Regions from separate parts of the Lentzea sp. JNUCC 0626 genome, predicted to be linked through region 2. Evidence: riboswitches for the same ligand, from Rfam matches in the RefSeq annotation. Region 2 holds a riboswitch; each other region holds the start of a gene.

Region 1 (6,904 bases), 580 kb from region 2:
GGATCGCGTCCGTCCACAGGCCGCGGGACTTGAGCTCGCGCACCAGGTAGGAGTTGATCTGCAGGAACTCACCGGAGAGCGTCTCGCGCTTGAAGGTGTTGGACACCTGCGGCTCGATGCACTCGAAGCAGCCCGCGATCGAGGCGATCGTGGCCGTGGGAGCCACGGCGATCAGCAGCGAGTTGCGCAGGCCGTGCTCGGAGATCCGCTCGCGCACGGACGCCCAGCGCGCGGTCTGCGTGGGCGTGACGCCCCACAGGTCGGGCTGCAGATCTCCCTTGGCGGCACGAGTTTCCGCGAACGCCGGGTGCGCACCGGCCGAGGAGGCCAGCTCCGCCGACGACTCCAGAGCCGTCAGGTAGATCTCCTCGGCGATGCGCGTCGACAGCTCGCGCGCGGCGGGCGAGTCGAAAGCCAGGCGCAGCTTGAAGAACACGTCCTGCAGGCCCATGACACCGAGACCCACCGGGCGCCAGCGCGGGTTGGACTGCGCCGCCTGCTCGGTCGGGTAGTAGTTGATGTCGATCACGCGGTCGAGGAACACCACGGCCGTGCGGACGGTGGAACGCAGGCGCTCCCAGTCGATGTCACCGGCAGTGTCGTCGATGTGAGCGCCGAGGTTGACTGAGCCGAGGTTGCAGACCGCGGTCTCCTCGTCGCTCGTCACCTCCAGGATCTCGGTGCACAGGTTCGACAGGTGCACCACGTTCTCCGGCGACGCGGTCTGGTTGCACGTGCGGTTCGACGTGTCCTTGAACGTCATCCAGCCGTTGCCGGTCTGGGCGAGCGTGCGGATCATCCGTCCATAAAGGTCACGAGCCTTCACGGTCCGCACCGCGCGGCCGGCTTCCTCGGCGGCGCGGTAGGCGCGGTCGAACTCGTCGCCCCACAGGTCGACCAGTTCCGGCATCTCGTCCGGGTCGAACAACGACCAGTCGGCGTCCGCCTCGACGCGGCGCATGAACTCGTCGGGGATCCAGTTGGCCAGGTTGAGGTTGTGCGTGCGGCGCGCGTCCTCACCGGTGTTGTCGCGGAGCTCCAGGAACTCCTCGATGTCCGGGTGCCACGTCTCCAGGTACACGCACGCGGCGCCCTTGCGGCGGCCGCCCTGGTTCACGGCCGAGACCGACGCGTCCAAGGTGCGCAGCCACGGCACGATGCCGTTCGAGTGGCCGTTCGTGCCGCGGATCAGCGCACCCCTCGAACGCACCCGCGACCACTGCACGCCGATGCCGCCGGCGAACTTCGACAGCCGCGCGATCTGGGCGTAGCGCTCGTAGATCGACTCCAGCTGATCCTTCGGCGAGTCGAGCAGGTAGCACGAGGACATCTGGGTGTGCTGGGTGCCCGAGTTGAACAGCGTCGGCGAGCTCGGCAGGTACGCGAGCGACGACATCAGCCGGTAGAAGTCGATCGCCTCGGCCGCGGTGTGCGAGAGCCCGCACGCCACGCGCAGCAACCAGTACTGCGGCTGCTCGATCACCGATCGCTGGGACGGGTGGCGCAGCAGGTACCGGTCGTAGACGGTGCGCAGGCCGAAGTACTCGAACCGCCGGTCGCCGTCGAGGTCGATGGCGTCGTCGAGCTTGCGGGCGTTGGCGGCCACGAACTTCGCGGTCGCGTCGCCGATCAGGCCCTCGGCGTGGCCGAGGGCGATGCTCTGGCTGAAGGACTGCACGCCCTGACGGCGCACCTCCTTCTCGATGAACGCGGCCAGCAGGCCCGCGGCGAGCTTGGAGTACTCGGGTTCCTCGGCGACCAGGGCGGCCGCCGTCTGGATCGAGAGCTTGTCCAGCTCCTCCGTGGTGGCGCCGTCGTAGAGACCGCTGATCGTCTTGGTCGCGACCCTCAACGGGTCGACGTCGTGCAGACCGACCGTGCAACGCTCGACCGCGCGAACGATCTTGTTCAAGTCGACCGGTTCGAGTGAACCGTTGCGTTTTTTGACGCGCATCGTGGTGGTGACTGTGTCGACCGCCGTCACAGCTCTCTCCTCGCGAGCTCGGTGGCCACGAGAGCAGCGAGGAGTGAACGGGCGCGCGCGACCGCCACGTCCTCCCGCCCTCCCTCGGGGCCTCGGACGCCCGCACGCAGGCGCGTGCGGGATGCTGGCAGGTCTTCGGACTCACGGGCGTGCCCGGTGATCGATCACCGAGGCGCCTACCGGCCGTCGCTTCCCAGACACCCTCGTCCAGTGCTTTCTGACGGCTTTCGTTCCCGTTCACCGCTGCGGGGCAGTCCCGGATTCACACCGGGTTCCCTCTTGCGACGACCGATCTGGATGATCGGCCGAACCAGCTGCGGGACACAATACATGGGCGCGATCATGAGACACGCACCTACATGTAGTGGGCGTGTCGCCCGGTTGGACCAGTGCCTGAAACGTCCCGCCGCGCGGCTCGCGACGTGGCGGGACGACCCTGCGGTCAGCGCAGGTGGTGGGCGTTGAGGACGGTTCGTTCGGCCCCGTTGGCGGCGGCGTTCGCCGCCTGAACTCCCGAGGCTCAGCCGAGCGGCACGGGACCGCGCACGGAGGCGGAGTAGTCGTTGATCCACTTCGGGTACACCGGCGCCGGGGCGCTGATCGCGTCCAGTTCGGCGAGGTCCTTCTCCGCCAACGGGTTCTCGACGGCCGCGAGGTTGTCCCGTAGCTGCTCGACGGTGCGGGCGCCGATCGTGACGCTGGTGACCGCGGGCCGGGCGAGCAGCCACGCCAGCGCGACCTGCGGCATGCTCGTGCCGTTGCGCTCGGCCACTTCGCGGACGACGTGGACGATCGGCGCGGCGGTGGACGGGTCGACCGGCGGAATCGCCTGAGGGGCCTTCGCCCGGCGCGACCACGGGTCCGTGCTGTTGCCCTCGGCGTCGAACTTGCCGGTCAGGTACCCGGCGGCGAGCGGGCCCCAGACGGTCAGGCCGATGTTCTCGCTCTCGACCATCGGCAGGATCTCGGCCTCCAGGTCGCGCACCAGCAGCGAGTAGTGCGCCTGGAGCGCGACGAACCCGTTGAGCTGCTTGAGCGCGGAGATGCCGAGCGCCTTCGTGATCTGCCAGGCCGGGAAGTTCGCGACGCCGATGTGCCGGACCTTGCCCTGGCGCACGGCGTCGTCGAGCGCGCTCAGCGTCTCCTCCATCGGCGTGACCGAGTCGGTGTTGTGCAGCTGGAACAGGTCGATGTGGTCGGTGCGGAGCCGCCGCAGGCTCCTCTCGATGCTGCGCAGCAGGTGCACGCGGGTCGCGCCGAGGTCGTTGGGACCGGGGCCGAACCGCGCCATCGCCTTGGTCGCGATCAACACCTGGTCGCGGCGGCCTTCGAGGATCTCGCCGAGGTGGTTCTCGGACTCGCCGTCGGCGTAGACGTCCGCGGTGTCGATCAGGTTGACGCCCGCGTCGAGCGCCTCGTCGACGAGCCGGCGGGCCTGGGCCACGTCCAGCGCGCCGACCGCACCCCAGATCGGGTGGTCGGTGGCGCCACCGAACGTCATGGCGCCCAAGGACACCTCCGAGACCCAGAGTCCGGTTTTGCCCAGCGTGCGGTACTGCATCGAGCTCTCCTCACGACTTTTCGGACACCATGTCCGACATCGTGTCCGACTCTACACCCGAACGGACCAGCGCGTCGGTGTCGAGCGGTTTCGGAGGGTGAATCCTCAGGGTCGGCGGAACGCGCCGTACCACTGGTTGGCGGCGAGTTCGCGGGCCACGGCCAGGTCGGACTCGAGGCCGTTCGTGGCGACCTGGTGGGCGATCGCCCGCATCCCGCCCCACACGATGACCTCGGCGCACGTGTGCGGCACGAGGTCGGCGGACGTGCGGCCGGCCTCCTGCTCCTCCTCGAGCATGCGGGTCATGTTGTCGGCGAACCGCTGCACGGCCGCGTTCCACACGTCGCGGATCTCCGGCTCGTAGCCGGAGACCTCGACGATGGCGGCGAGCAGATGCGCGCGTTCCCGGTAGAAGGCGAAGATCTCCACCTGCGACCGCGTGATCGACTCCAGGTCCGCGGTGACGGTCCCCGGTGCCTCGAACGCGGCCCGGCCGAGGTTCTCGGTGATCCGCCGCATGACGTCGGTCTTGTCGCGGAAGTACAGGTAGAACGTCGACCGCGCGATGCCGGCCGCGTCCGCGATGCGCTGCACACCGAGTTCGGTGAAGGCGGTGCCGTCGCGCAGCAGCCGTTCGGTCGCGCCCAGCACGGCGGCCTCTACCTCGGCCTGACGTTCGGCCTTTTTGGACGGTCGGCGGGTGATGGAAGCCACGGACCCGATCGTAGCCAGCTGCTCAGCGGGTGCTCACGGGCACGGCACGACGGCGAACACCGTCTTGCCCCCGCCGGGACGCAGGCTGGTGCCCCACTTGCTGGTCGTGCTCTCGACCATCACCATGCCGCGACCGCGGTTCTCCCCCAGCCGCGAGTGGCCGTAGACCGGCTGCGTCGACGACTCGTCGTCCACCTCGACGGTGACGACGCACGGATCACCGGCGCGGAACAGCCGCAGGGTGCCGCTGCCGGTCGTGTGGTCGAGGACGTTGCTCACCAGTTCCGTGACGACGAGCTGCACGTCGTAGAGGTGGTCCTCGCCCAGGTCGGGTAGCAGAGCGCCGAGCTCGTGACGCAATCCGGACAGCACGACGTCGCGCGGGACGTGCAGGTCCACGACCAGGCGCTGGGCCTGGTCACCGGCAAAGGTCACGTGCGTTCGCGCCTCTCACAACTGTCGCGTACTGCGTTCGACGATAGCCGTAGCCCGAACTCGGGCGTGTCAAACCTCGTTTCGCCGACGATTTCGGCGATCGAGGTAGGCGCCCAGACCGCCGAGCTCCTCGCTGGCGATGAACACCGACCGCACGTGGATCAGCACCTCCTCCACGTGGGCCGCGCAGCCCCAGGCCGCGTCACCCCACGAGTCGGCCACCTTGATCTCCGCCGGGGCCGCACAGGCGTCCCGTCCGCCCAGCTCACAGCGTTCCGGGTGCGGGCTCCGGGACTGGGCCACCGCCGCCTCCCTCATCCGGTCCGCGCGTTCGGCGGCTTCGGCGTGATGGCGCTCGATCGCCAGGGCGGCCGTGTCGGCGAAGATCTGGATCAACGCGCGGTCGGTGTCCTTCGGGGTGCGCGGCGTGCGGTGGTACATCGCGAACGTGCCCAGCAGGGTGCCGTCGCCCGCCAGGATCGGGGTGGACCAGCAAGCCCTCAGGTCCGCCTGCTCGGCCAGGTGGCGGAAGTCGGTCCAGAGCGGGTCGGTGGCGATGTCCGCGGTGATGACGGGCTCACGCCGGTGGGCCGCCGTGCCGCACGAGCCGATGCCCTCGCCGGTGGCGATGCCGTCGATCGCCTCGTTGTAGAAGTCCGGGAGGCTGGGGGCGGCGCCGTGCCGCAGCGTGCCGTCCGGGGCGGCGAGCAGGACCGAGGCGACCAGTTCCCTCGGCGCGAGGTCCTCGATGCAGCGGGTCATGCCGTCGAGGACGTCGGCCAGGGGTGCCTGGCGGGCGATCTGCACCAGCAGTGCGCGGTGGTCGGCCATCAGCCGTTGCGCGTTCCTGACCTGGGTGGTCTCCACGCCGATCACGCGGACACCGGTCAGGTCGGCCCGGGGCTCGCAGGTCAGGTCGAAGAACGCCTCGCGCTCGTCCTCACCGGTGCCCACGACCACCCTGACGTCGTGGTCCGTGCGGGACTCGCCCGTGCGGCGGACGTCGTCGAGCAGATCGGCGAGCGAGCCGCCGTCGCCGAACAACGTGGTGAAGGACTCGTTGGCCGTCTCGATCTCGTGCGACGGGCCGGTGAAGGCCGCGAAGACGGTGGTGGACTGCCCGAACAAGGCGCGCAGGTCGTAACCCCGCAGGCCGGACGCACTCACAGCGGTGCCCTCTCGCCGTGCGTCACCAGCACGCTGCTGAACCTGGACGCGCTCTGCTGCGCCCGCTCCCCGGCGGGCGCGCACATCCTAAGCGCCACCGGCTCGCCTCCGGAAGGCGGCCATCCGGCGTCCACAGTAGACGGTTTGGGCGAACGCGTGCGGGGTACCTCCGTCTGATCGGAACGAAAGGCGGACAGTGGATCCCGCTCCCCTGCTCTACACCGGTGCGGGCCTCGCGACGCTCGCCGCCGCGTTGCTGCCGCGCCTGCTCGACCGGGCGCCGGTGTCCATGCCGATGGTGTTCCTCGGGGCGGGCGCGCTGACGTTCGCGGTCGTGGAACCGTTGCCCGACCCCGATCCCGTGGCGCACAGCACCGTGCTGCTGCACCTGGCGGAGATCTGCGTGATCATCTCGTTGATGGGTGCGGGACTCGCCCTCAACCGCGCGGTCAGCCTGCGCGGCTGGGCGACGACGTGGCGGCTGCTCGCGATCACGATGCCGTTGACGATGCTGCTGGTGGGACTGCTCGGCTGGGGCGCGCTCGGGCTGGGGGTGGCGGGTTCGGTGCTGCTCGCCGCGGCACTCGCGCCCACCGATCCCGTGCTGGCGAGCGAGGTGCAGGTCGCGGAACCCGCCGAGCACCCCGAGTCCGACGAGGACGAGGCGCGGTTCGGGCTCACCTCCGAGGCCGGTCTCAACGACGGGCTCGCGTTTCCGTTCACCTACGCGGCCATCGCGATCAGCCTGGTCGGCGCGGCGCCCTCGGCGTGGTTCGGGCACTGGCTCGCGGTCGACGTGCTGTGGCGGATCTCCTCCGCCGTGGTGATCGGGTGGGTCGCCGGGTGGTTGCTGGGCAAGCTGTTCTTCTCGGTGCCGTCCGAGAAGTTCCGGCTCGCCGAGCACGCCGAGGGGTTCGTGGCGATCGCGGCGACGTTCCTCGCGTACGGGCTCACCGAACTCGTCGAGGGCTACGGCTTCATCGCGGTGTTCGTCTGCGCCTGCGCGATCCGGGCGGCCGAGCGGCACCACGGGTACCACCAGG
Region 2 (6,904 bases):
GAACAGCAGCGGATGCCCTGGACTGGTCACATGACGTGCGAACGGGCAGCATGACGTAACGGGTGCGTTCACCGTCGCAGCGCCGGTTGAACTGGGTCCAGATGCCCTGAAACCTTTGGTGTGCCGGCTCTTCTGCAGCTGACGGGTGCCGTTGGGGTGGTCGAGGACGTGGCCGACGTCCAGCCGCTTGGCCTTGGCGAAGAACTGTGCCGTGTGCTCCCGGATCTCCTCGGGCAGCGGGCGGAGCGTGCCGTAGCTCTCCTGGTAGATCGAGGCCTCCTCAAGGCTTCCGTCTTCTCCGATGACCTCGTTGCACGCCATCGAATTCGACGATCCGGGGTCTCGAAAGTCCCGACTTTCGGGGCCTGCGCGGGGCTGATCGCGAAAGCCTCGTTCTTTCGGACTTCGCTCTTGTCGCGACGGGGACGGGTGTTCCATCGTAATTGACCTGGGAGCGCTCCCGGAGTCGCGAAGGGAACAGCCATGCGAAGTGCGGTTCGAGGCATGAGGCTCGTCGTGGTCGCGACGGTCGTGCTCAGCGCCACCGTCGCGCCGCTGCCGGCGAACGCCGCGACCGCTCCGGTGATCGTGGTCGACGCGAACCGACTCGGCGGCGCCCTGAAGAAGCCGGGGCTCGGCTCGTTGCTGGGCGTCACGTCCCGCACCACGGAGACCCCGGCGGCGTTGCTCGCGCAGACCCACCTGACCGTCTCGCAGCACATGACGGCCCGCTGGAACGAGGGCGAGCGCGCCGGAACCGAGGTCGTCGCGCCCAAGGTGCGGGGCACGGACGTCAAGATGATCGCGCGGTACAACGACCTCATGGGCGGCAATCCCTGGTACCAGTGGCAGGGCACGGCCCACTGGTTCGAGCGGGTCGACGAGGCCACCCGGCGCATTCAGTCCTATCGGGACACTCTGCTCGCGGTGGCGCCGTTCAACGAGGCCGACAACAAGCTGCACGGCCTCGAACGCGACGCGGCGGTGCCGGGCGGCACGTACGACCAGAAGTTCAACTGGTTGTGGACGCAGACCGTCCGCCGTGTCCGCGCCATCGACCCGACCGTGCCGGTGATGGGGCCGAACTGGGAGTTCTACCTGCCGTGGCAGGCCGGGCAGCAGCAGAAGATGCGCGACTTCCTGCGCAACGCCGTCGACACCGGGACCGTGCCGCAGATCGTCGGCTGGCACAACCTCGGCCGGAGTCCCGGCGACGTGCCGGAGGCGCTGACCCGCTACTACCGGCCGCTGGAGAACGAGCTCGGGGTGCCGGGACGGCCGCTGCGGGTCGTGGTCGAGGAGTACGGGCCACAGACCACCGACTCGGCGAACCCCGGCGACTTCGAGGGCGTGCCCGGATCGATGATCCGTTACTGGGCCGACCTGGAACGCTACGACGTCGACTTCGGCGCCATGGCGATCTACACCAACCCCGGACTGCTCGGGAACACCCTGCGTCGCACCGGAGGCGGAGCCCTCGCGCCGAACGGCGGCTTCTGGATGATGAAGTGGTACAAGGACATGCGCGGCCGCAAGGCGCACGTGAACCGTTGGGACGACACGACCAACGGGCGCGCGTACCTGCGGTCGGACGCTCTCGCCTCCTGGGACGACGGGGCACGCAGTCTCACCGTGCTCGCCGGTGGTGAAGACGGGCCGGTGGACGTGCGCGTCACCGGACTGAACGCGCGCGGGCTGACCGGCCAGGTCCGGGTGCGGCTCGACACCACGGTGTGGGACAAGGACCCACGCGAGGCGAACCGCCGAGTCGACGCGGGCGGTGACCCGGAAACGGGAACCTACAACGTCTTCGACAAGATCCTGACGGTCGACGGCGGCGGAAACCTCGTCGTGCCGATCCGCCGGATGAACCGATACGACGGGTACCGCGTCGTCGTGAGCCCGGCGGCCGGCCCGGACGCGTACCCGTCGAAGTACGAGGCGGAGCAGGCCGTGGTGACGGAAGCCCTGCGGCACAACGGTGTTCCAGCGTCAGGCGGTGCGTACGTCGGAGGCCTCGACCACGCGGGCAGCGCGGTGACGTTCCCGGTGACCGTCGCCGCGACCGGCGTGTACGCGATGACCGTGCGGTACGCGGCGGGCGTCGGCCCGGCGGCCCACGCGGTGAGCGTGAACGGCGTGCGCCAGGGCGAGGTCGGCTATCCGGCCACGGGAGGCTGGGCGAGCTCCGAGCTGGGCACCGTCACGAAACGACTGGTGCTCCAGGCGGGCCGCAACGACGTCCGGCTCGGCCGGGGCACGGGCTACGCCGAACTGGACTACGTCGACGTGCGGCCGGACACCCACCGGTACGAGGCGGAGAACGCGGCGATCACGTCGGCGCGGGCGGTGCCGTACCGGTCGAACTACGTGCCCGACTACGTGGGCGGCATCGACGCGCCGGACAGCCAGGTCGAGTTCGTGGTGGACGCCCCGGTCACCGGCACGTACCGGCTCGCCATCGGTCACGCCAACGGCACGACCGCTCCGGCCGACCACACGGTGCTCGTGGGCGGAGTGGAGCGCGCGGTCGCGGTGTACCCGCCGAGCGGCTCGTGGCTGGGCACCGAGCAGCACGACCGCGCCGCCCGCGCCGCGACGGTCCTGGTGCCGCTGACCGCGGGAGAGAACAGGGTGGCGTTGCGGAAGCGGAACGGTTTCGCCGAACTGGACTGGCTGACCGTCACGACGCCGTGACGTCGGAAAGCAGGCCGGTCGCGGTGTGGCCGAGGTGCCGGAGCAACGCCGTCGCGGCGGCGTCGGCGTCACTGGCGAGCGCGGCCTCCTCCAGGGCGCGCTACTCGGCGAGGTGGTCGCGCTCCCCATTGCGGCTCGCCGACCAGCGGCGGTCGAGTTCGCTCGCGGTCCACAGCCGGTCGAAGGTGTCCAGCAGGGACGCGTTGCCGCAGCCTTCCAGCAGGATACGGTGGAAGATCCGGTGCGCTTCCGCCCACTCCTCGCTGTGGTGCTCGTCGGAGTCGCCGATGAACGCGGGGGTGAGTGCCAGCCGGTGGTGCGCCGCGCGGACCCAGGCCTCCCAGTCGAGGTCGCCCCGCTCGACAGACGAGCGCAGGACGGCCGGTTCGACGGTCATCCGGGCCTCCGCGATCTTCTGCCGGCGACGGTCCGAGTAGACGGGGACGGCGAAGCCGCGGTTCGGCAGCTGGTCGGCGAGGCCCTCGCTGACCAGGCGGACGAGCGCCTCGCGCACCACGGCCAGGCTCACGCCCTGTTCCTTGGCGAGGGCCTGCGGTTTCAGCGGGTCGCCGGGTGCGTGGGCGCCGCGCATGATCGCGTTCCGGATCGGTACTGAGCTGCCGGAGGGCGCCTTCCAGTTGCCCGACGACGCCCGTCTCTCGCACTACATCGGAGCGGCCCGCGGCGCCCCCGGCTGGTCACGGCCCGGGGGCGCCGCTTTCTTCCGGGTGACGTGACCTGGCGCACTCTCGACATAGTAGGAAGTCCTACTTTATGTTGGCCGAAGGTCCACGGTGCAGGGAAGCCGGTGCGAGTCCGGCGCGGTCCCGCCACTGTGACCGGGGAGTGGTGTCCCATCAGCAGGCCACTGGCGCGAGCCGGGAAGGCCGGGGCCCCACGTCGATCCGGGAGCCAGGATACCGGCTGTGGACGTCCGTGTTCGTCCACGAGGATGGAGCTGAACGCATGCAGATTCTTCCTGCCTGCGCGAGAAACGCGATCCCACAGCCATAAGCCGTGCTGTCGCCGTGCCCGGTCGTCCATATGCGACTCGGGCGGCTCCGTCCTGCGCTCTGACGGAAGGATCTCCTGTGAGCAAGGAACTGCACCACTTCGTCGGTGGCAAGCCCGTGCCCGGCACGTCCGGCCGGTTCGCCGACGTCTTCGACCCGAGTACTGGCGCCGTTCAGGCGCGGGTGCCGCTGGCGTCCGCCGCCGAGGTTTCCGACGCCGTCGCGGACGCCGTTGCCGCCCAGCGGGAGTGGGCCGCGTGGAACCCCCAGCGCCGGGCCCGCGTGCTGATGAAGTTCGTCGAGCTCGTGCGGGCCGAGGAGGAGAGCCTCGCGCGGCTCTTGTCGTCCGAGCACGGCAAGACCGTGGCCGACGCGCGCGGGGACATCCAGCGGGGACTGGAGGTCGTCGAGTTCGCGATCGGCGTTCCGCATCTGCTCAAGGGCGACTTCACCGACAACGCGGGCACCGGCATCGACGTCTACTCGATGCGTCAGCCGCTCGGGGTGGTCGTGGGCATCACGCCGTTCAACTTCCCCGCCATGATCCCGCTGTGGAAGGCCGCTCCGGCGATCGCCTGCGGCAACGCGTTCGTGCTCAAGCCGTCCGAGCGCGACCCGTCGGTGCCGTTGCGGCTGGCCGAGCTGTTCCTCGAGGCTGGTCTGCCACCGGGCGTTTTCTCCGTGGTCAACGGGGACAAGGAGGCGGTCGACGCGCTGCTCACCGACCCGAGGGTCGAGGCGGTCGGGTTCGTCGGGTCCTCCGCGATCGCCGAGTACATCTACACCACCGCCGCCGCGCACGGGAAGCGCGCGCAGTGCTTCGGTGGCGCCAAGAACCACATGATCGTAATGCCGGACGCCGACCTCGACCAGGTCGTGGACGCGCTGGTCGGTGCCGGGTACGGGTCCGCCGGCGAGCGGTGCATGGCGATCTCGGTGGCGGTTCCGGTCGGTGAGGCGACGGCGGACGCGCTGGTCGCGAAGCTCGCGGAACGCGCGCGGGCGTTGAAGGTCGGGCCCGCGCTGGACGACACCTCGGACTTCGGGCCGCTGGTCACCTCCGACGCCGTGCACCGGGTGCGCGAGTACGTGCACATCGGTGTGGCCGAAGGTGCCGAGCTGGTCGTGGACGGGCGGGACGTCACCGTGCCGGGCCACGAGAACGGCTTCTACCTGGGCGCGTGCCTGTTCGACCGGGTCACGCCCGAGATGCGGATCTACCGCGAGGAGATCTTCGGGCCGGTGCTGTCGATCGTGCGCGCCGCCGACTACGAGGCGGCGCTGCGGCTGCCGAGCGAGCACGAGTACGGCAACGGCGTCGCGATCTTCACGCGGGACGGCGACACCGCGCGCGACTTCACCTCGCGGGTCAACACCGGCATGGTCGGCGTGAACGTGCCCATCCCCGTGCCGATCGCCTACCACACGTTCGGCGGGTGGAAGCGGTCCGGATTCGGTGACCTCAACCAGCACGGGCCGGACTCGATCCGCTTCTACACCAAGACGAAGACCGTCACCTCGCGCTGGCCGTCCGGTGTGAAGAACGGCGCCAGCTTCGTGATCCCGACGATGAGCTGAGGCCGCGGATGAGGCTCGACGAAGACCAACGCGCGCTGCGCGAGACGGTGGCCGAGTTCGCCGCCGAACACCTCGCGCCGCACGCCGTGGAATGGGACCAGAGCAAGCACTTCCCCGCGGACGTGCTGCGCAAGGCCGCCCAGCTCGGGCTCGGCGGCGTGTACCTGCCGGAGGACGTCGGTGGTTCCGGGCTCGGCCGCCTCGACGGCGTGCTGGTGTTCGAGGCGCTCGCGACCGGCTGCCCGTCACTGGCCGCCTACACCTCGATCCACAACATGGTCGCCACCATGATCGACCGGTTCGGCAGCGAGGCCCAGCGCCACCGCTACCTGCCGCGTATGGCGACGATGGACTGGTTCGGCAGCTACTGCCTCACCGAGCCGGACGCCGGGTCGGACGCCGCCGCGTTGTCCACCAGGGCGGTGCGCGACGGCGAGGACTACGTGCTGGACGGGGTGAAGCAGTTCATCTCCGGCGCGGGCGCCGCCGAGGTGTACGTCGTGCTGGCTCGCACCGGAGGCATCGGCGCGGCCGGGATCTCGGCGTTCGTCGTCGACAAGGACACTCCGGGGCTCTCGTTCGGACCGAACGAGGTCAAGATGGGCTGGAACGCCCAGCCCACCCGCCAGGTGGTCCTCGACGGTGCGCGCGTACCCGCCACGGCGTTGCTGGGTGGCGAGGGCGGCGGGTTCAAGGTCGCGATGTCCGCTTTGGACGGTGGACGGCTCAACATCGCCGCCTGCTCCCTGGGCGGCGCGGGCACCGCGCTGGACAAGGCGCTGCGGCACCTGTCCGAACGGTCGGCGTTCGGCGCCAGGCTGTCGGAGGCGCAGGCGCTGCGGTTCCGGCTGGCCGACATGCGCACCGAACTGGAGGCCGGACGCACGCTGCTGTGGCGGGCCGCCGACGCGCTCGACCACGGCGACGCGAACGCCACGGCGTTGTCCGCCATGGCCAAGCGGTTCTGCACCGACGCGGGGTTCGAGATCGCGAACCAGGCGTTGCAGCTGCACGGGGGCTACGGCTACCTGACCGAGTACGGGCTGGAGAAGATCGTCCGCGACCTGCGGGTGCATCAGATCCTGGAAGGGACCAACGAGATCATGCGGATCATCATCTCCCGCCGGATGTTCCAGGAGGCGATGTGAGCGACGTCGAGTTCCACGTCCACAGCGGACTGGGCCGCATCACCCTCAACCGGCCCAAGGCCATCAACGCGCTGAAGCACGACATGGTCCGCGCGATCAGCGACCGGCTCACGGCGTGGCAGGACGATCCCGGTGTGCGGGCCGTCGTGGTCGACGGAGCCGGTGAACGCGGTCTGTGCGCCGGCGGGGACATCCGGTCGATCTACGAGGACGCACGCTCCGGCGGCACGGCGTCGCTCGCGTTCTGGGCCGACGAGTACCGGCTCAACGCGCAGATCGCCGCCTACCCCAAGCCGTACGTCGCGATCATGGACGGCCTGGTGATGGGCGGCGGCGTCGGCATCTCGGCGCACGGCAGCCACCGGGTCGTCACCGAACGGTCGCGCGTCGGCATGCCCGAGGTCGGCATCGGGTTCGTCCCCGACGTCGGCGGCACCTACCTGCTCTCCCGCGCTCCCGGCGAGCTCG
Region 3 (6,904 bases), 2.5 Mb from region 2:
TAAGGCGCCGCAATGGTTTTGGCGACGGACCTGCCGTGGCGGGCGCTGTGGAACGCCACCACGTCGGCCTCGCTGATGAGCCGCGCGGCCTTGACCGTCACGAGTTCGGGGTCGCCGGGACCCAGGCCGACGCCGTAGAGCTTGCCCGTCATGACGGCTCCAAACGATCTTCTGCGAGAATGTCTTCATGGGGGCGGCACTGGTGAAGCGAGCGTTCAAGTATCGCTTCTACCCGACCGAAGAGCAGACAGCTGAGCTGTCTCGCACTTTCGGTTGTGTACGCCTGGTTTACAACAAAGCCCTGGAGGCCAGAGCCGAGGCTTGGCAGGCTGAGCGGCGGCATGTCAGCTACAGCTGTACCTCGGAGATGCTGACCGCTTGGAAGCGGACCGAGGAGTTGGCGTTCCTCGGGGACGTGTCCTGCGTGCCTCTCCAACAGGCTCTCAGACACCTGAACGTGGCTTTCGGAAACTTCTTCGCCAAACGTTCGCGACATCCGAGGTTCAAGTCTCGTAAGAGGTCGCGTGCTTCGGCGGAGTACACGAGGTCGGCGTTTCGCTGGCGCGACGGACAGCTGAGCCTTGCGAAGATGAACGAACCGCTGAGAATCGTCTGGTCTCGGCCGCTTCCTGATGACGCTCGGCCTTCGACCGTCACTGTTTCCGGTGATAGTGCCGGACGCTGGTTCGTCTCGATTCTGGTCGAGGCCGAAGTAGGTCACCACCCTCAAGCCTCCAACGCTGCCGTCGGAATCGACGCGGGTTTGACCGCGTTGGTGACTCTCTCGACCGGTGAGAAGATCGCCAATCCGAAGCACGAGAGAAGAGACCGAGAGCGGTTGGCCAAGGCTATGCGGTCTCTGGCCCGCAAGCAGAAAGGATCGTCCAACCGGGAGAAGGCCCGGCGTGTCGTGGCTCGGGTCCATGCTCGCATCACCGACCGAAGGCGGGATTTCCTTCACAAGACCACATCTCGGCTCGTTCGTGAGAACCAAGCGATCGTGATCGAGGATCTGAACGTCTCGGCGATGCGTCGTGGAAACCGGCTTGCGGCATCCCTTTCGGACGCCTCGTGGCGACAGCTGAGGTTCATGCTGACGTACAAGGCCGCCTGGTACGGCCGTGAGCTGATCGCGATCGACCGCTGGTTCCCGTCGACCAAGAGTTGCTCGACGTGTGGCCACGTCGTCAACGCCTTGCCGTTGAGCGTGAGGGAGTGGACGTGCCGATGCGGCGCGGTCCACGACCGTGATGTGAATGCCGCGAAGAACGTTCTGGCCGCCGGGCTGGCGGTCATGGCCTGTGGAGACGGTGGAAGACCGATTCGGTGTCAACCGCAGAGGCAACTGTCGCAACCTCCTCCTTCCCGAGGATGAAGAAGCAGGAACTGCCGAGCGTGAGCTCGGTGGACGCTCCAGCCATCGAGCTGGGGCGTAAGTCACTCTTCTTCGCTCGCAATCGCGTTGATGGCCGCCGCCGTCATGGCACTGCCGCCGCGCCGTCCCCGCACCACGAGGTGCTCGAGATCCGTTGCGGCCAAAGCTTCCTTGGACTCCGCGGCCCCGATGAACCCGACCGGGATGCCGAGGATCGCGGCCGGGCGCGGTGCGCCGGCGGCGATCAGGTCGAGGAGGTGGAACAACGCCGTGGGCGCGTTGCCGATCGCGATCACCGCGCCGTCGAACCGGTCCTGCAACAGTTCGAGGGCGGCGGCACTGCGCGTGTTGCCGATGGTCTTGGCGAGTTCCGGGGTGCGCGGATCTTGGAGGTAGCAAAGGACTTCGTTGTCCTTCGGCAGCCGCCGGCGCGTCACCCCGGACGCGACCATGTTGGCGTCACACAAGATCGGCGCGCCTGCTTGGAGTGCTGCGCGCGCGTTGCGCACGACGTTCGGCGAGAACGAGACGTCGGCGGGCAGGTCGGTCATGCCGCACGCGTGGATCATGCGCACGACGACCCGCGCCACGTCGTCGGGGAACCCGCTGAGGTCCGACTCCGCGCGGATGGTGGCGAAGGACTGGCGGTAGATCTCCGCCCCGTCCTTGATGTACTGCGTCAACGGATCTCCTCGTAGCCGTCGCCGGTCGCGACGAACTCGATCACATCGCCCGCCGGGCGGCCGCAGCGGCGGGCACAACCCGACCAGTGCACAGCGCCCGGACTGTCGGACCTGCTCCCTAGAATCGAAATTGGGGGTACCCGGCCTGGCCCGTGTGTGTGGTGGGGCATATCGAGCCAAGCGCGCACATCGGCGCGTACGTCGGAGAGCGACTTCGCGCAGCCGGGGCGTCCGGTGCAGGCGCTGACGCCGTGCCAGGGGGAGCGCGGGTCGGTGATGAGGCCGGACGTGTCGGTGCCGGCGGGCACGACCAGGCTGCGCCACGGGGTCAGGCGCAGGGCGACGCCGGGCAGCTGCGCCGCGCCGAGGCGGCCGAGCGGGACGCCCGGGGTCAACGGTGAAGGTGCGACAGGGGTCACAGCCGGGGTGATGCGCGGGGCGTCGAAGGTGCCGAAGTGGGCGGTGATCTTTCGCACACCGTCGTCCACTTCGGACAGGCGCCAGGCCGTGCCGCGCAGTTGCTGGAAGAGGCGGGCGGCGGACAGGACGGCGTCGACGGGATCGGTGACGCGGACGCCGGTGTCGCGGCCCGCGAGCAGCAGAACGGTGCCCTCCGAGGTGCTGACCAGGCCGAAGTCTCCGCCGAGCCCGCTCACCGCGTGCCCCACCGTCACCAGGAACCGCCCCGGCAGGTCCGCCAGCGCAGCGTCCCCGCACAGCGCCGCGTCGATCTCGTCGACCAGCCCCTGGTTGTCCTCCAGCGGCGCCGCGATGATGTTGCGCATCCGCTCGTGCGTCGAAGACGGCAGCAACCCCGCCGCAGCCAGCCGCGCACCCAGCTCCACGCCGTCCGCCAGGCCCCTGAGCTGGAGGTTCGCCCGCGAGGTCAGCTCGATCGCACCCGAACCGAGCTCGGCAGCCGCAGCCCGCACGACGTCCCACTGAGCAGCGGAGAGCGTCCCGCCCGGCACCCGGATGCGGGCCAGCCCACCGTCGGCTGCGGCGTGCAGCTCGACGGCGCCGGGGCAGGCATCCGGGTGACTACGCATAGGTCGGACTGTAACCCGCCGGTTAGGGTGAGCTCGAACGACGAAGCGCAGGAGGAAGCCGGTGCGAATCCGGCGCGGTCCCGCCACTGTGACCGGCCGAACCGGCTGGGAGTCAGGAACTCTGCTTCGCCCGTGACCCGCAATCTGGGGCGAGGACCCCACGAGGGATGGAGCCCTGCGTGATCCTGCTGCTGTCGACCTCCGACACCGACCTGCTGTCGGCGCGTGCGAGCGGTGCCGAGTACCGGCTCGGCAACCCCGCACGCACGACCGTCGACGACCTTCCCGGACTCGTGGAGGGTGTTGAGCTGGTCGTCGTGCGCATCCTCGGTGGCCGCAGGATGTGGGAGGAAGGGCTCGACTGGCTGCTGGCCTGCGGGCTGCCCGTGGTCGTGCTCGGTGGCGAGATGCAGCCCGACGCGGCGTTGATGGAGCTGTCGACGGTGCCCGGTGGCGTGTGTGCCGAAGCGCACCTCTACCTCGCGCACGGCGGCCCGGCGAACCTCACCGAGCTGCACAAGTTCCTCTCCGACACCGTGCTGCTGACCGGCCACGGCTTCGAGGCCCCCACGGCTACCCCCACGTGGGGTGTGCTGGAGCGGGATGAACCGAAGGCCGAAGGTCCGACGGTCGCGGTGCTCTACTACCGCGCGCACCACGTCGCCGGGAACACCTCGTTCGTGCACGCGCTGTGCGACGCCATCGAGGCCAAGGGCGGCAGGCCGCTGCCGGTCTACTGCTCGTCGCTGCGCACCGCCGAGCCCGAGCTGCTCGACACGCTCCGCAAGGCCGACGCGCTGGTCGTCACGGTGCTCGCGGCGGGTGGCACGAACCCCGCCAAGGCGTCCGCCGGCGGTGACGACGACGCGTGGGACGTCGGCGCGCTGGCCGCGCTGGACGTGCCGATCCTGCAAGGACTCTGCCTCACCTCCAGCCGCGAGACGTGGGACGAGAACGACGACGGACTGTCTCCTCTGGACACCGCGACCCAGGTCGCGATCCCGGAGTTCGACGGCCGGATCATCACGGTCCCGTTCTCCTTCAAGGAGATCGACGAGGACGGCCTGACCGTCTACGTCGCCGACCCCGAACGGGCGCTGCGCGTCGCGGGCATCGCGGTGCGGCACGGCCGTCTCCGCCACATCCCCGTCGCCGAACGCAAGATCGTCGTGATGTTGTCGGCGTACCCGACGAAGCACTCGCGCATCGGCAACGCCGTCGGCCTCGACACGCCCGCGTCGACCGTCCGGCTGCTGAAGGCCATGCAGGAGCACGGGTACGACATCGGCGACGAGCTGCCGGGCGTCGACGAACTCGACGGCGACAAGCTCATCCACGCGCTGATCGCCGCCGGTGGTCAGGACGCGGACTGGCTCACGCAGGAGCAGTTCGAGAGCAACCCGATCCGCATCGCCGCGGCCGACTACCGCGAGTTCTACGAGACGCTGCCGGACGACTTCCGCGAGTCGATGCAGGAGCACTGGGGCGAGGCGCCGGGCGAGCTCTTCGTCGACCGCAGCAAGTCCAAGGACGGCGAGATCGTGCTGGCCGCGCTGCGGTCCGGCAACGTCGCGGTGATCGTGCAGCCGCCGCGCGGGTTCGGCGAGAACCCCATCGCGATCTACCACGACCCGGACCTGCCGCCGTCGCACCACTACCTCGCCGCGTACCGGTGGGTCGAGTCGAACTTCGGTGCCGACGCCGTCGTGCACGTCGGCAAGCACGGCAACCTGGAGTGGTTGCCCGGCAAGACCGTCGGCATGTCGGCGTCCTGCGGCACCGACGCGGCGCTCGGCGACCTGCCGCTGATCTACCCGTTCCTCGTCAACGACCCGGGCGAGGGCACGCAGGCCAAGCGACGCGCGCACGCCACGCTGGTCGACCACCTGGTGCCGCCGATGGCCCGCGCCGACAGCTACGGCGACATCGCGCGCCTGGAGCAGTTGCTGGACGAGTACGGCAACATCTCGGCGATGGACCCGGCCAAGGTGCCGGCGATCCGCGCGCAGATCTGGACGCTGATCAAGGCCGCCAAGCTCGACCACGACCTCGGCATGGAGGACCGGCCGCACGACGCGGAGTTCGACGAGTTCATCCTGCACGTCGACGGCTGGCTGTGCGAGGTCAAGGACGTCCAGATCCGCGACGGCCTGCACATCCTCGGCGAGGCGCCGACGGGGTCCGTCCGCGTCAACCTCGTGCTCGCGATGTTGCAGGCACGGCAGATGTGGGGCGGTCAGGTCGCCGCGCTGCCGGGCCTGCGGGAAGCGCTCGGGCTCACGACCACCGGCCGCGAAGACGTTGACGCGGTTGAGGAAGAGGCGCGCGCGCTCGTCCAGGCGATGGAGGACGCGGGCTGGGATCGTGCTGCCGCAGCAGGTCTGCACGAGTCCGAGGACGTGCAGAAGATCCTGGAGTTCGCGGCCGTCGAGGTCGTGCCGAGGCTCGCCCGCACCACGGACGAGATGACGAACGTCCTGCACGCGCTCGACGGCGGCTACATCCCGGCGGGCCCGTCGGGTTCTCCGTTGCGCGGCCTGGTGAACGTGCTGCCGACCGGCCGCAACTTCTACTCGGTCGACCCGAAGGCCATCCCGTCGCGGCTCGCGTGGGAGACCGGCCAGGCGATGGCCGACTCGCTGCTCGCCCGCTACCGCGAGGAGAACGACGGCGAGTGGCCGCCGTCGGTCGGCCTGTCGGTCTGGGGCACGTCCGCGATGCGCACCTCCGGCGACGACATCGCCGAGGTCTTCGCACTGCTCGGCGTCCGGCCGGTGTGGGACGACCAGTCGCGGCGCGTCACGAACCTGGAGGTCGTCCCGCTCGACGAGCTCGACCGCCCGCGCATCGACGTCACGGTCCGGATCTCCGGCTTCTTCCGCGACGCCTTCCCGCACGTCGTGTCCATGTTGGACGATGCCGTGCAGCTGGTGGCCGCGCTGGACGAACCGGCTGAGCAGAACTTCGTGCGGGCGCACATGGTGCGCGACCTGGAGGAGCACGGCGACCAGCGCCGCGCCACCCTGCGCGTCTTCGGCTCCAAGCCGGGCGCGTACGGCGCGGGCGTGCTGCCGTTGATCGACAGCCGCAACTGGCGCGACTCGTCCGACATCGCCGAGGTCTACGCGGTGTGGGGCGGCTACGCCTACGGCCGCGGCGTCGACGGCATCGAGGCGCGCCAGGACATGGAGTCGGCGTACCGGCGGATCGCGGTGGCGGCCAAGAACATCGACACCCGCGAGCACGACATCGCCGACTCGGACGACTACTTCCAGTACCACGGCGGCATGGTCACGATGGTGAAGGCGTTGACGGGCAAGGCACCCGCCGCGTACGTCGGCGACAGCACCCGCCCGGAGGCCGTCCGCACCCGCACGCTCACCGAGGAGACGTCGCGGATCTTCCGCGCCCGCGTGGTGAACCCGCGCTGGGTCGGGGCGATGCGCAACCACGGCTACAAGGGCGCGTTCGAACTCCAGGCGACGGTCGAGTACCTGTTCGGCTACGACGCCACGACCGGCGTCGTCGCCGACTGGATGTACGAGAAGCTCACCGAGACCTACGTGCTCGACCCGGAGACCCGCAAGTTCATGCAGACGTCGAACCCGTGGGCGTTGCACGGCATCGCGGAACGCCTGCTGGAGGCGGCCGAGCGAAAGATGTGGGAGCACCCGGAGGAGTCCACTTTGGACGCGCTGCGGGCGGCTTACCTGGAGACCGAGGGCGACCTGGAAGACGGCGCCTGAGCGAGCGGCACGCGCGGGCCCGCTAGGCGGGATCGAGGCGGACGCAGCAGT
Region 4 (6,904 bases), 3.3 Mb from region 2:
CAGTTTCGGCTTCGGGGCCGGCTCTTCCACGGGCTTGCGGACGGACTGCTGTATTTCCTCGACCGCCGTCCACGCGGGGTTCGACTCAGCGGCGGCCGGAACAGCAGCGGACGGAACCGCGGCCGGGATCGGCTCGTCGGTGCGCGTGGCGATGCGCGAGGCGGCGCGGCGCGACCAGCGGGTCGGGCGGGCGGCACGCAGCGGTTCGTCGACGGACGCGGTGGCCGTGGCCGAGACCCGGCGGGTCGGGGCCTTCACGGCCGTGCCGACGAGGAACAGGGTCGGGCGGTACAGCTTGTGCTGCTTCACGACCGACTCCAGGGCGCCGACCGTGGTGTGCACGACGACCTCGTCGGCCTGACTCACCTTGTACGCGACGACGACCGGGGTGTCCTCGGTGTACCCGCCCGCCAGGAGCTTCTCCACGAACTGGCCGGTGCGCGCACCCGAGACCGTGGCGGCCATCGTGGTCTGCAGCGCCGCGAACTCCTGCACGCGCTCGCTGCTCTCCGGCGAGATCAGCACGGTCGAGGACGCCTCGGTCGTGGTGAGTTCGCGGCCGATCTTGGCGGCCGCGGCGGCGACGACGGACACGCCCGGCACGACCTCCACCTCGAGGCCGAGGCGCACGCACAGGTCGTGCTGCTCCTGCACGCCCCCGCCGGTCGCGGCGTCACCCGCATGCAGGCGCACGACGACCTGGCGCGACGCGGCGGCGCGGCGGTACAGGTCGGTGATCTCCTCCTGCGTGACGCGCGAGAAGTCGACCAGGTCGGCCTCGGCCTTCGCGTGCTCGCGGACGCACTCGGCGTCCACGGCGCTCGGAGCCCAGATGACGACGTCGGCTTCCGCGATGCGGCGCGCGCCTCGGACAGTGATGAGGTCGGCGGCACCGGGACCGGCGCCGACGAAGGAGACCCGACCGGTCGTCGTCACGACAGCTCCACAGGGGGTTTGGGGAGAGAGTTAGACGACGACCGTACCGTCTGCCACTCCGGCCACGAACGGGTGGCAGGCCCGCACGAACCGGGCCACTGCTTCCGGATCACCGGCGGGGTGCGTGTGCAGGTACGACGCGTGCACGCCGCCCACGACGAATCCCTCGGCTACAGGCCGTGAATCGACGCCGCGCCAATGCCACGCGGGCGGGTCGGAGTGCGGTGTGGACAGCTGCGTGCGGTGGAACTCGTGGCCGGTCACGCGGCTGCCGGGCGCGTGCAGCGGCGACCCCGCGGACGCCACCGCGTCCCGATAACCCAAGGTCAACTTGGGCGTCATGAACCCCTCGGCGTCGAGCACCCCGCACATCGGGTGCCCGTCGAGCGACCGCGCGAGGTACAGCAACCCTCCGCACTCGGCGTGCACCGGCGCACCCGATCGAGCGAACCGAGCCACCGCCGCGCGCAACGGGGCGTTGGCCGACAGCGCTTCCGCGTGCTGCTCGGGAAATCCGCCCGGCAACACCAGCCCCGCCGTGCCCTCCGGCAGTTCTTCGTCCTTCAACGGATCAAGCACCGCCACGGCCGCGCCCGCCGCCTTCAGCACCTCGACGTGCTCGGCGTACCCGAACGTGAACGCCGCCCCACCCGCGACCGCCACGACCGGTTCCGAAGACACCCGCTCGACCTGCGGCTCCCACGGCGCGACCGCCATCGCGGGCACCGACGCGAGCCTGCGCACCCCGTCGAGGTCGACGTGCTTGGCCACGGCGGCGGTGATCGCGTCCACGGCGGCCACGGCCTCGGCGCCGTGCTCGGCCGCCGTCACGAGCCCCAAATGCCGTGAGGGCAAGGAGAACTGCGGATCGCGCGGCAACACCCCGAGCACGTCGAGACCGACCTCGTCGCACGCCGACCGCAGCACCTGCTCGTGGCGTTCGGAACCGACCTGGTTGAGGATCACGCCACCCAGCCGGACCGTGGGGTCGTAGCCGCGGAAGCCGTGCAGCAACGCCGCGAGCGACCGGCTCTGCCCGCGCGCGTCCACGACGAACAGCACGGGGGCGTTGATCAGCTTGGCGACGTGCGCGGTCGAACCGATGCCGGCGGTGTCGATGCGGCCGTCGAAGAGCCCCATGACGCCCTCGACGACAGCGATGTCGCAGCCCTTCGAGCCGTGCGCGAACAGGCCCGGGACACGATGTTCGCCGACCATGACCGGATCGAGGTTGCGACCGGGACGGCCGGTGGCGAGCGAGTGGTAGCCGGGGTCGATGTAGTCGGGGCCGACCTTGAACGGCGCGACCCGGGAACCGGTGCGGCGCAACGCCGCCATCAGGCCGGTGGCCACGGTGGTCTTGCCGCTGCCGGACGCGGGGGCGGCGATGACCAGCCTGTTCACCACTCGATCCCCCGTTGCCCCTTCTGCCCGGCGTCCATCGGGTGCTTGACCTTCGTCATCTCCACCACGAGGTCCGCCGCGTCGATCAGCTTCTGCGGCGCGTGCCGCCCGGTGATCACCACGTGCTGGTGACCGGGCCGGGAAGCCAGCGCGTCCACCACCTCGTCCACGTCGATCCAGCCCCAGTGCAGCGGGTACGTGAACTCGTCCAGCACGTAGAACCCGTGCCGTTCGCTCTGAAGGCGGCGCGCGATCTCCGCCCAGCCTTCACGTGCGGCGGCGGCGTGGTCGTCCTCGGTGCCCTGCTTGCGGGTCCAGGACCAGCCCTCGCCCATCTTGTGCCACTCGACGGCACCGCCCTCGCCGGTCTCGTCGTGCAGCCGGCCGAGCGCCTTGAACGCGGACTCCTCGCCCACCTTCCACTTGGCGGACTTCACGAACTGGAACACGCCGATGTCCCAGCCCTGGTTCCAGCCGCGCAGCGCCATGCCGAACGCCGACGTCGACTTCCCCTTCATCTCGCCGGTGTGCAGCATCAGCAACGGGCGGTTGCGGCGCTGCCGGGTGGTCAGGCCGTCCTTCGGAACCTCGGTGGGTTGTCCTTGGGGCACAGGGGTTTCTCCTTGCTCGTTGGTCGCTGCTCCGCAGACTCCGGTGAGTTCGCCGGGAAGCGAACTCACGCGGCCCGGACGACGCCGGCGAGGTGGTCGGCGGACAGCTGCTCGAGCCGGACGCAGGTGCCCTGCAACGCCTCGGCGATCTTCGCGGCGAGCCCGAGGCGGACGTGGCCCTGTTCGCAGTCGACGACCACGACGGCGGTCTGCTCCAGCAGTCCGGCGGCCTTCAGCGCGTCCTTGGTCGGGTCGCCGCCGAGGCCACTCGACGTAGCCCGGCCGTCCGTCAGCAGCACCACCAGCGGACGCTTGCGCGGGTCCCGCAGCCGTTCGATCTCCAGCACGCGGTGGGCCTTCAGCAGACCGTCCGCCAACGGCGTGCGGCCGCCGGTGCGCATCTTCTTCAACCGCGTCGCGGCGGCGTCCACGGAAGTCGTGGGCGGCAGGGCGACCTCGGCGGTCTGGCCCCGGAACGTCACCACACCCACCTTGTCGCGGCGCTGGTAGGCGTCGCGCAGCAACGAGATCACCGCGCCGCTGACCGCCGACATCCGCTTCTGCGCGGCCATCGAGCCGGAGGCGTCGACGACGAACAACACGAGGTTCGACTCCTTGCCCTCCCGCACGGCCTTGCGCAGGTCGGCGGCGGTGAGCAGCAGTCCGGGACCGCTGCGGCCCCGCGCGGCCTGGTGCGGCGCGGCGGTCGTCAGCGTGTCGACCAGGTGCAGCCCACTGCCGTCCACAGTGGACGAACGAACGATCCGGCCGGTGCGGGCACGGGCCCGGGAACGCTTGCCCGGCGCACCTTCCCCGACGCCGGGAACCTCCAGCAGCCGCGCCTTGAACGCGGGCGAGGGTTCCGGTGCCGGACGGTCGGCAGGCGCGTTCCCGTTGCCCTTCGGGCCTTCCTGCGGTTCGGGCAGCTCGCCACCGCCGGGGCCGTCGTCGTCCGGACCCTCGTCCGAAGGCTCTTCGGCGTGCTCGGCCGCCTGCTTCATGGCGTCCTCGAGCTGCTGCTCCTCGATGCCGGGCTCGTCGAACGGGTCGCGGCGGCGCCGGTGCGGCAGCGCGAGCCGGACGGCGGTCTCGACGTCGATCTCCTCGACCGCGCCGACCCCGCGCCACGCTGCGTGCGCGACGGCGGCACGGGCGACCACGAGGTCCGCGCGCATGCCGTCGACCTCGAAAGCCGCGCAGACAGCGGCGATCCGGCGCAGCTCACCGTCCGGAAGGGACACTCCGGCCAACCGCGACCGGGCGTCGGTGATCTGCTGCTTCAGCTGCACGTCCTCATCGGCCCAGCGAGCGGCGAACCCGACCGGGTCGGCCTCGTAGGCGAGCCGGCGACGGATGACCTCGGTGCGCACGGCGACGTCCCGCGCGGCCTTCACGGCCACGGTCAGCCCGAACCGGTCGAGCAGCTGCGGCCGCAGCTCACCTTCCTCGGGGTTCATCGTGCCGACCAGCAGGAACTGCGACGGGTGCGACACCGACACGCCCTCGCGTTCGACGTGCGCACGCCCCATCGCGGCGGCGTCGAGCAGCAGGTCGACCAGGTGGTCGTGCAGCAGGTTGACCTCGTCGACGTAGAGCACGCCCCGGTGCGCGGCGGCCAGCAGGCCGGGCTGGAACGCGCGCTTGCCCTCGGTCAGCGCTTTCTCCAGGTCGAGCGACCCGACCAGGCGGTCCTCGGTGGCACCGACGGGCAGTTCGACGAGCCGGGCTGGGCGCCGCTCCACGCCGTCGTGCGGTGCGTCGGGGCAGTCGGTGGTCCCGGGCGCGCACCCGAACCGGCAGCCCGCCGAGACGTCGAGCTCCGGCAGCAACGCGGCCAGCGCACGCACGATGGTCGACTTCGCGGTCCCCTTCTCGCCTCGGACGAGAACGCCGCCGATGCCGGGGTGCACGGCGTTCAGCAGCAGGGCGAGCCGGAGGTCGTCATGGCCGACGACAGCCGAAAACGGGAACATGCTCAGCGAAGTCCTTCCTCGGGTGTCCACGCCCGCGGTGAGGTGAAGAGGGGGACGAGTTCCTGACTTCCGGCGTCCAAAACCGGTCACAGTCGCGGGACGGCGCCGGAGTTCCACCGGCTTCCTCGCGTTCCCCTCACAGCCCCGGCATCGTCGCACTTCGCACGGCCGGGTCCAACAGCCAGGTGAGCGACGTCGCTAGATCAGCCCGAGGAACTCCTGCCACGTTGCCCTGACCTCGTCCGCCGTCCACTCCAGCGCGGGGCCGGCCACGGTCACCTCGGTCTTGGCCAGCGGCCCGTCCTGCCAGAACCCGCCGAGGAACTTGCCGCTCAACTCCTTGAGCCGGGCCGGGTCGCCGGGCAGGTGCAGCGCGAACTGGTGGGTGTGCGGTTCGGGCTGGTCCATCGCCTGAGCGACGACCTTGGCGTGCGCGACGTACTCGCCGAGCTTCGGCAGGACCGTGTCCAGGCCGTGCAACGCCGACAGCGCGGCGGGCCACTGCTGGAACAGCATGCCGCCGTACCGGTGCCGCCAGACCCGTGCCTGCTCGACGAAGTCCCGCGACCCGGCCAGCGCCGCCCCGGAGATGCCTTCGAGGGACTTGTAGAACGACACGTAGACCGAGTCGAACAGCCCCGCGATCTCGGGCAACGGCTTGCCCAGGCCGTGCGTGCTCTCCCACAGCCGCGCGCCGTCGAGGTGCACGACCGCGTCCCGTTCGCGGGCCAGGTCGACCGTCGCGGTCAGCTCGTCCCAGGTCGGGAGGACGAACCCGGCCTCGCGGTCCGGCACCTCCAGCAGCAGCGTCCCGAACGGCTCGGGGCACGTCCCGACGTCGGCGTTGCGCACCTTGATCGGCCGCAGCCCGGACAGCACGGTCAGCGCGTCGTCCTCGTGGTGCAGCGGGTGCGCCTGCGGGTGCATCGCGACGATCGGGTTGTGCGTGCGGTCGGCCCAGCACCGCAACGCGATCTGCTGCGCCATCGTCCCGGTCGGCACGAACAACGCGGCCTCGGTGCCGAGCAACGCGGCGACCCGCTCCTCCAGCGCACCCACCGGGCCGCCGTCGCCGTACCGGTCGGGGTCGACGTCCGGCACCGGGCCGAGCGTCTCCAGCAGCGTCTTCTTGCGGACTCCCGAGAGCTGACGGTTCATCACCCCAGCATCAAACCTCAGGTCAACGGCTCACAGCCACCGACTTCGGCGCGCGGAACGACAGCAGGTTCAGCCACTCCGGTCGTGGTCCGACCAGGTGCAACGACGGTTCGTGCGCCGCCACCGTGCGCAACGTCACGGCGGCCTCCAGCCGGGCGAGCCCCGCGCCCAGGCAGAAGTGGCGGCCGTACCCGAACGCCAGGTGGCGCGAGTCGGTTTCCTTACCGCTCAACAACAACACGAGCTCCGCACCGGCCGGAACGTGCACACCGGACAGAACGACCTCACGCGCGGTCAGCCGCCGCCACGTCACCACGGGCGTTTCGGTCCGCAGCACGTCCTCGACGAACGCCTCCGCGACGCCGGGTTCGGGCAGCCGCGCCCACAGCGAACGGTCCTGCAACGCGCGCCGCAACGCCGTGGACAGCAACTGGGTCGTCGTCTCCTGGCCGGCGATCAGCAGGAAGTAGCAGAGGCCCGCGGAGTCCTCGGCGGACACACCGGCGTCGGCCAGCGCGCAGAACAAGTCGCCGTCGCGGGCGTGATAGCGCTTGATCAGCCATTGGTGGAAGTCGCCGACGTCGCCGACCAGCTCCAGCTGACGTTCGCGGGTGATGTCGCCCCAGAAGAACTCCAGCGACCCGGAGCTCCACCGCTTCAGCGTCGGGATGTCGACGTTGGGCAGTCCGAGGATGTCCATCAGCACGATCGCGGGCAGGTCCCAGGCGAGGTCCCGCACGAGATCCGTGCCACCCAGGCGTTCCAGAACGAGGGCTTCGATGCGAGGCTCCGCAGCGGCAACGCGCGCGGCCGTGAAGAACG

The links. Region 2 has a riboswitch for cobalamin ahead of JNUCC0626_RS07950 (CoA-acylating methylmalonate-semialdehyde dehydrogenase). Riboswitches for the same ligand answer to the same signal wherever they lie in the genome.
Region 1: it holds a riboswitch for cobalamin, as region 2 does, so the genes downstream of both, JNUCC0626_RS10480 (ribonucleoside-diphosphate reductase subunit alpha) here and JNUCC0626_RS07950 (CoA-acylating methylmalonate-semialdehyde dehydrogenase) in region 2, are expected to answer to the same signal.
Region 3: it holds a riboswitch for cobalamin, as region 2 does, so the genes downstream of both, cobN (cobaltochelatase subunit CobN) here and JNUCC0626_RS07950 (CoA-acylating methylmalonate-semialdehyde dehydrogenase) in region 2, are expected to answer to the same signal.
Region 4: it holds a riboswitch for cobalamin, as region 2 does, so the genes downstream of both, JNUCC0626_RS42410 (putative cobaltochelatase) here and JNUCC0626_RS07950 (CoA-acylating methylmalonate-semialdehyde dehydrogenase) in region 2, are expected to answer to the same signal.

What each region holds. Positions count from the first base shown of each region.
Region 1 is NZ_CP171635.1:2,346,694-2,353,597, forward strand. Features, by position in the region: gene JNUCC0626_RS10480 (ribonucleoside-diphosphate reductase subunit alpha) at 1-1,984, opposite strand, end outside; cobalamin riboswitch at 2,094-2,314, opposite strand; gene JNUCC0626_RS10485 (aldo/keto reductase) at 2,505-3,545, opposite strand; gene JNUCC0626_RS10490 (TetR/AcrR family transcriptional regulator) at 3,651-4,259, opposite strand; gene JNUCC0626_RS10495 (ATP-binding protein) at 4,293-4,694, opposite strand; gene JNUCC0626_RS10500 (GAF domain-containing protein) at 4,764-5,861, opposite strand; gene JNUCC0626_RS10505 (cation:proton antiporter) at 6,058-6,904, shown strand, end outside.
Region 2 is NZ_CP171635.1:1,766,767-1,773,670, reverse strand. Features, by position in the region: gene JNUCC0626_RS07965 (hypothetical protein) at 1-321, opposite strand, end outside; gene JNUCC0626_RS07960 (CBM35 domain-containing protein) at 505-2,697, shown strand; partial or broken gene JNUCC0626_RS07955 (GntR family transcriptional regulator) at 2,684-3,304, opposite strand; cobalamin riboswitch at 3,473-3,640, shown strand; gene JNUCC0626_RS07950 (CoA-acylating methylmalonate-semialdehyde dehydrogenase) at 3,789-5,288, shown strand; gene JNUCC0626_RS07945 (acyl-CoA dehydrogenase family protein) at 5,297-6,436, shown strand; gene JNUCC0626_RS07940 (enoyl-CoA hydratase/isomerase family protein) at 6,433-6,904, shown strand, end outside.
Region 3 is NZ_CP171635.1:9,871,831-9,878,734, forward strand. Features, by position in the region: gene JNUCC0626_RS46545 (precorrin-2 C(20)-methyltransferase) at 1-152, opposite strand, end outside; gene JNUCC0626_RS46550 (RNA-guided endonuclease InsQ/TnpB family protein) at 188-1,375, shown strand; gene JNUCC0626_RS46555 (precorrin-8X methylmutase) at 1,438-2,058, opposite strand; gene JNUCC0626_RS46560 (hypothetical protein) at 2,055-3,107, opposite strand; cobalamin riboswitch at 3,115-3,250, shown strand; gene cobN (cobaltochelatase subunit CobN) at 3,287-6,853, shown strand; gene JNUCC0626_RS46570 (helix-turn-helix transcriptional regulator) at 6,876-6,904, opposite strand, start outside.
Region 4 is NZ_CP171635.1:9,037,405-9,044,308, reverse strand. Features, by position in the region: gene JNUCC0626_RS42425 (cobalt-precorrin-4/precorrin-4 C(11)-methyltransferase) at 1-936, opposite strand, end outside; gene JNUCC0626_RS42420 (cobyrinate a,c-diamide synthase) at 967-2,340, opposite strand; gene cobO (cob(I)yrinic acid a,c-diamide adenosyltransferase) at 2,337-2,951, opposite strand; gene JNUCC0626_RS42410 (putative cobaltochelatase) at 3,017-4,924, opposite strand; cobalamin riboswitch at 4,962-5,094, opposite strand; gene JNUCC0626_RS42405 (threonine aldolase family protein) at 5,123-6,082, opposite strand; gene JNUCC0626_RS42400 (hypothetical protein) at 6,105-6,904, opposite strand, start outside.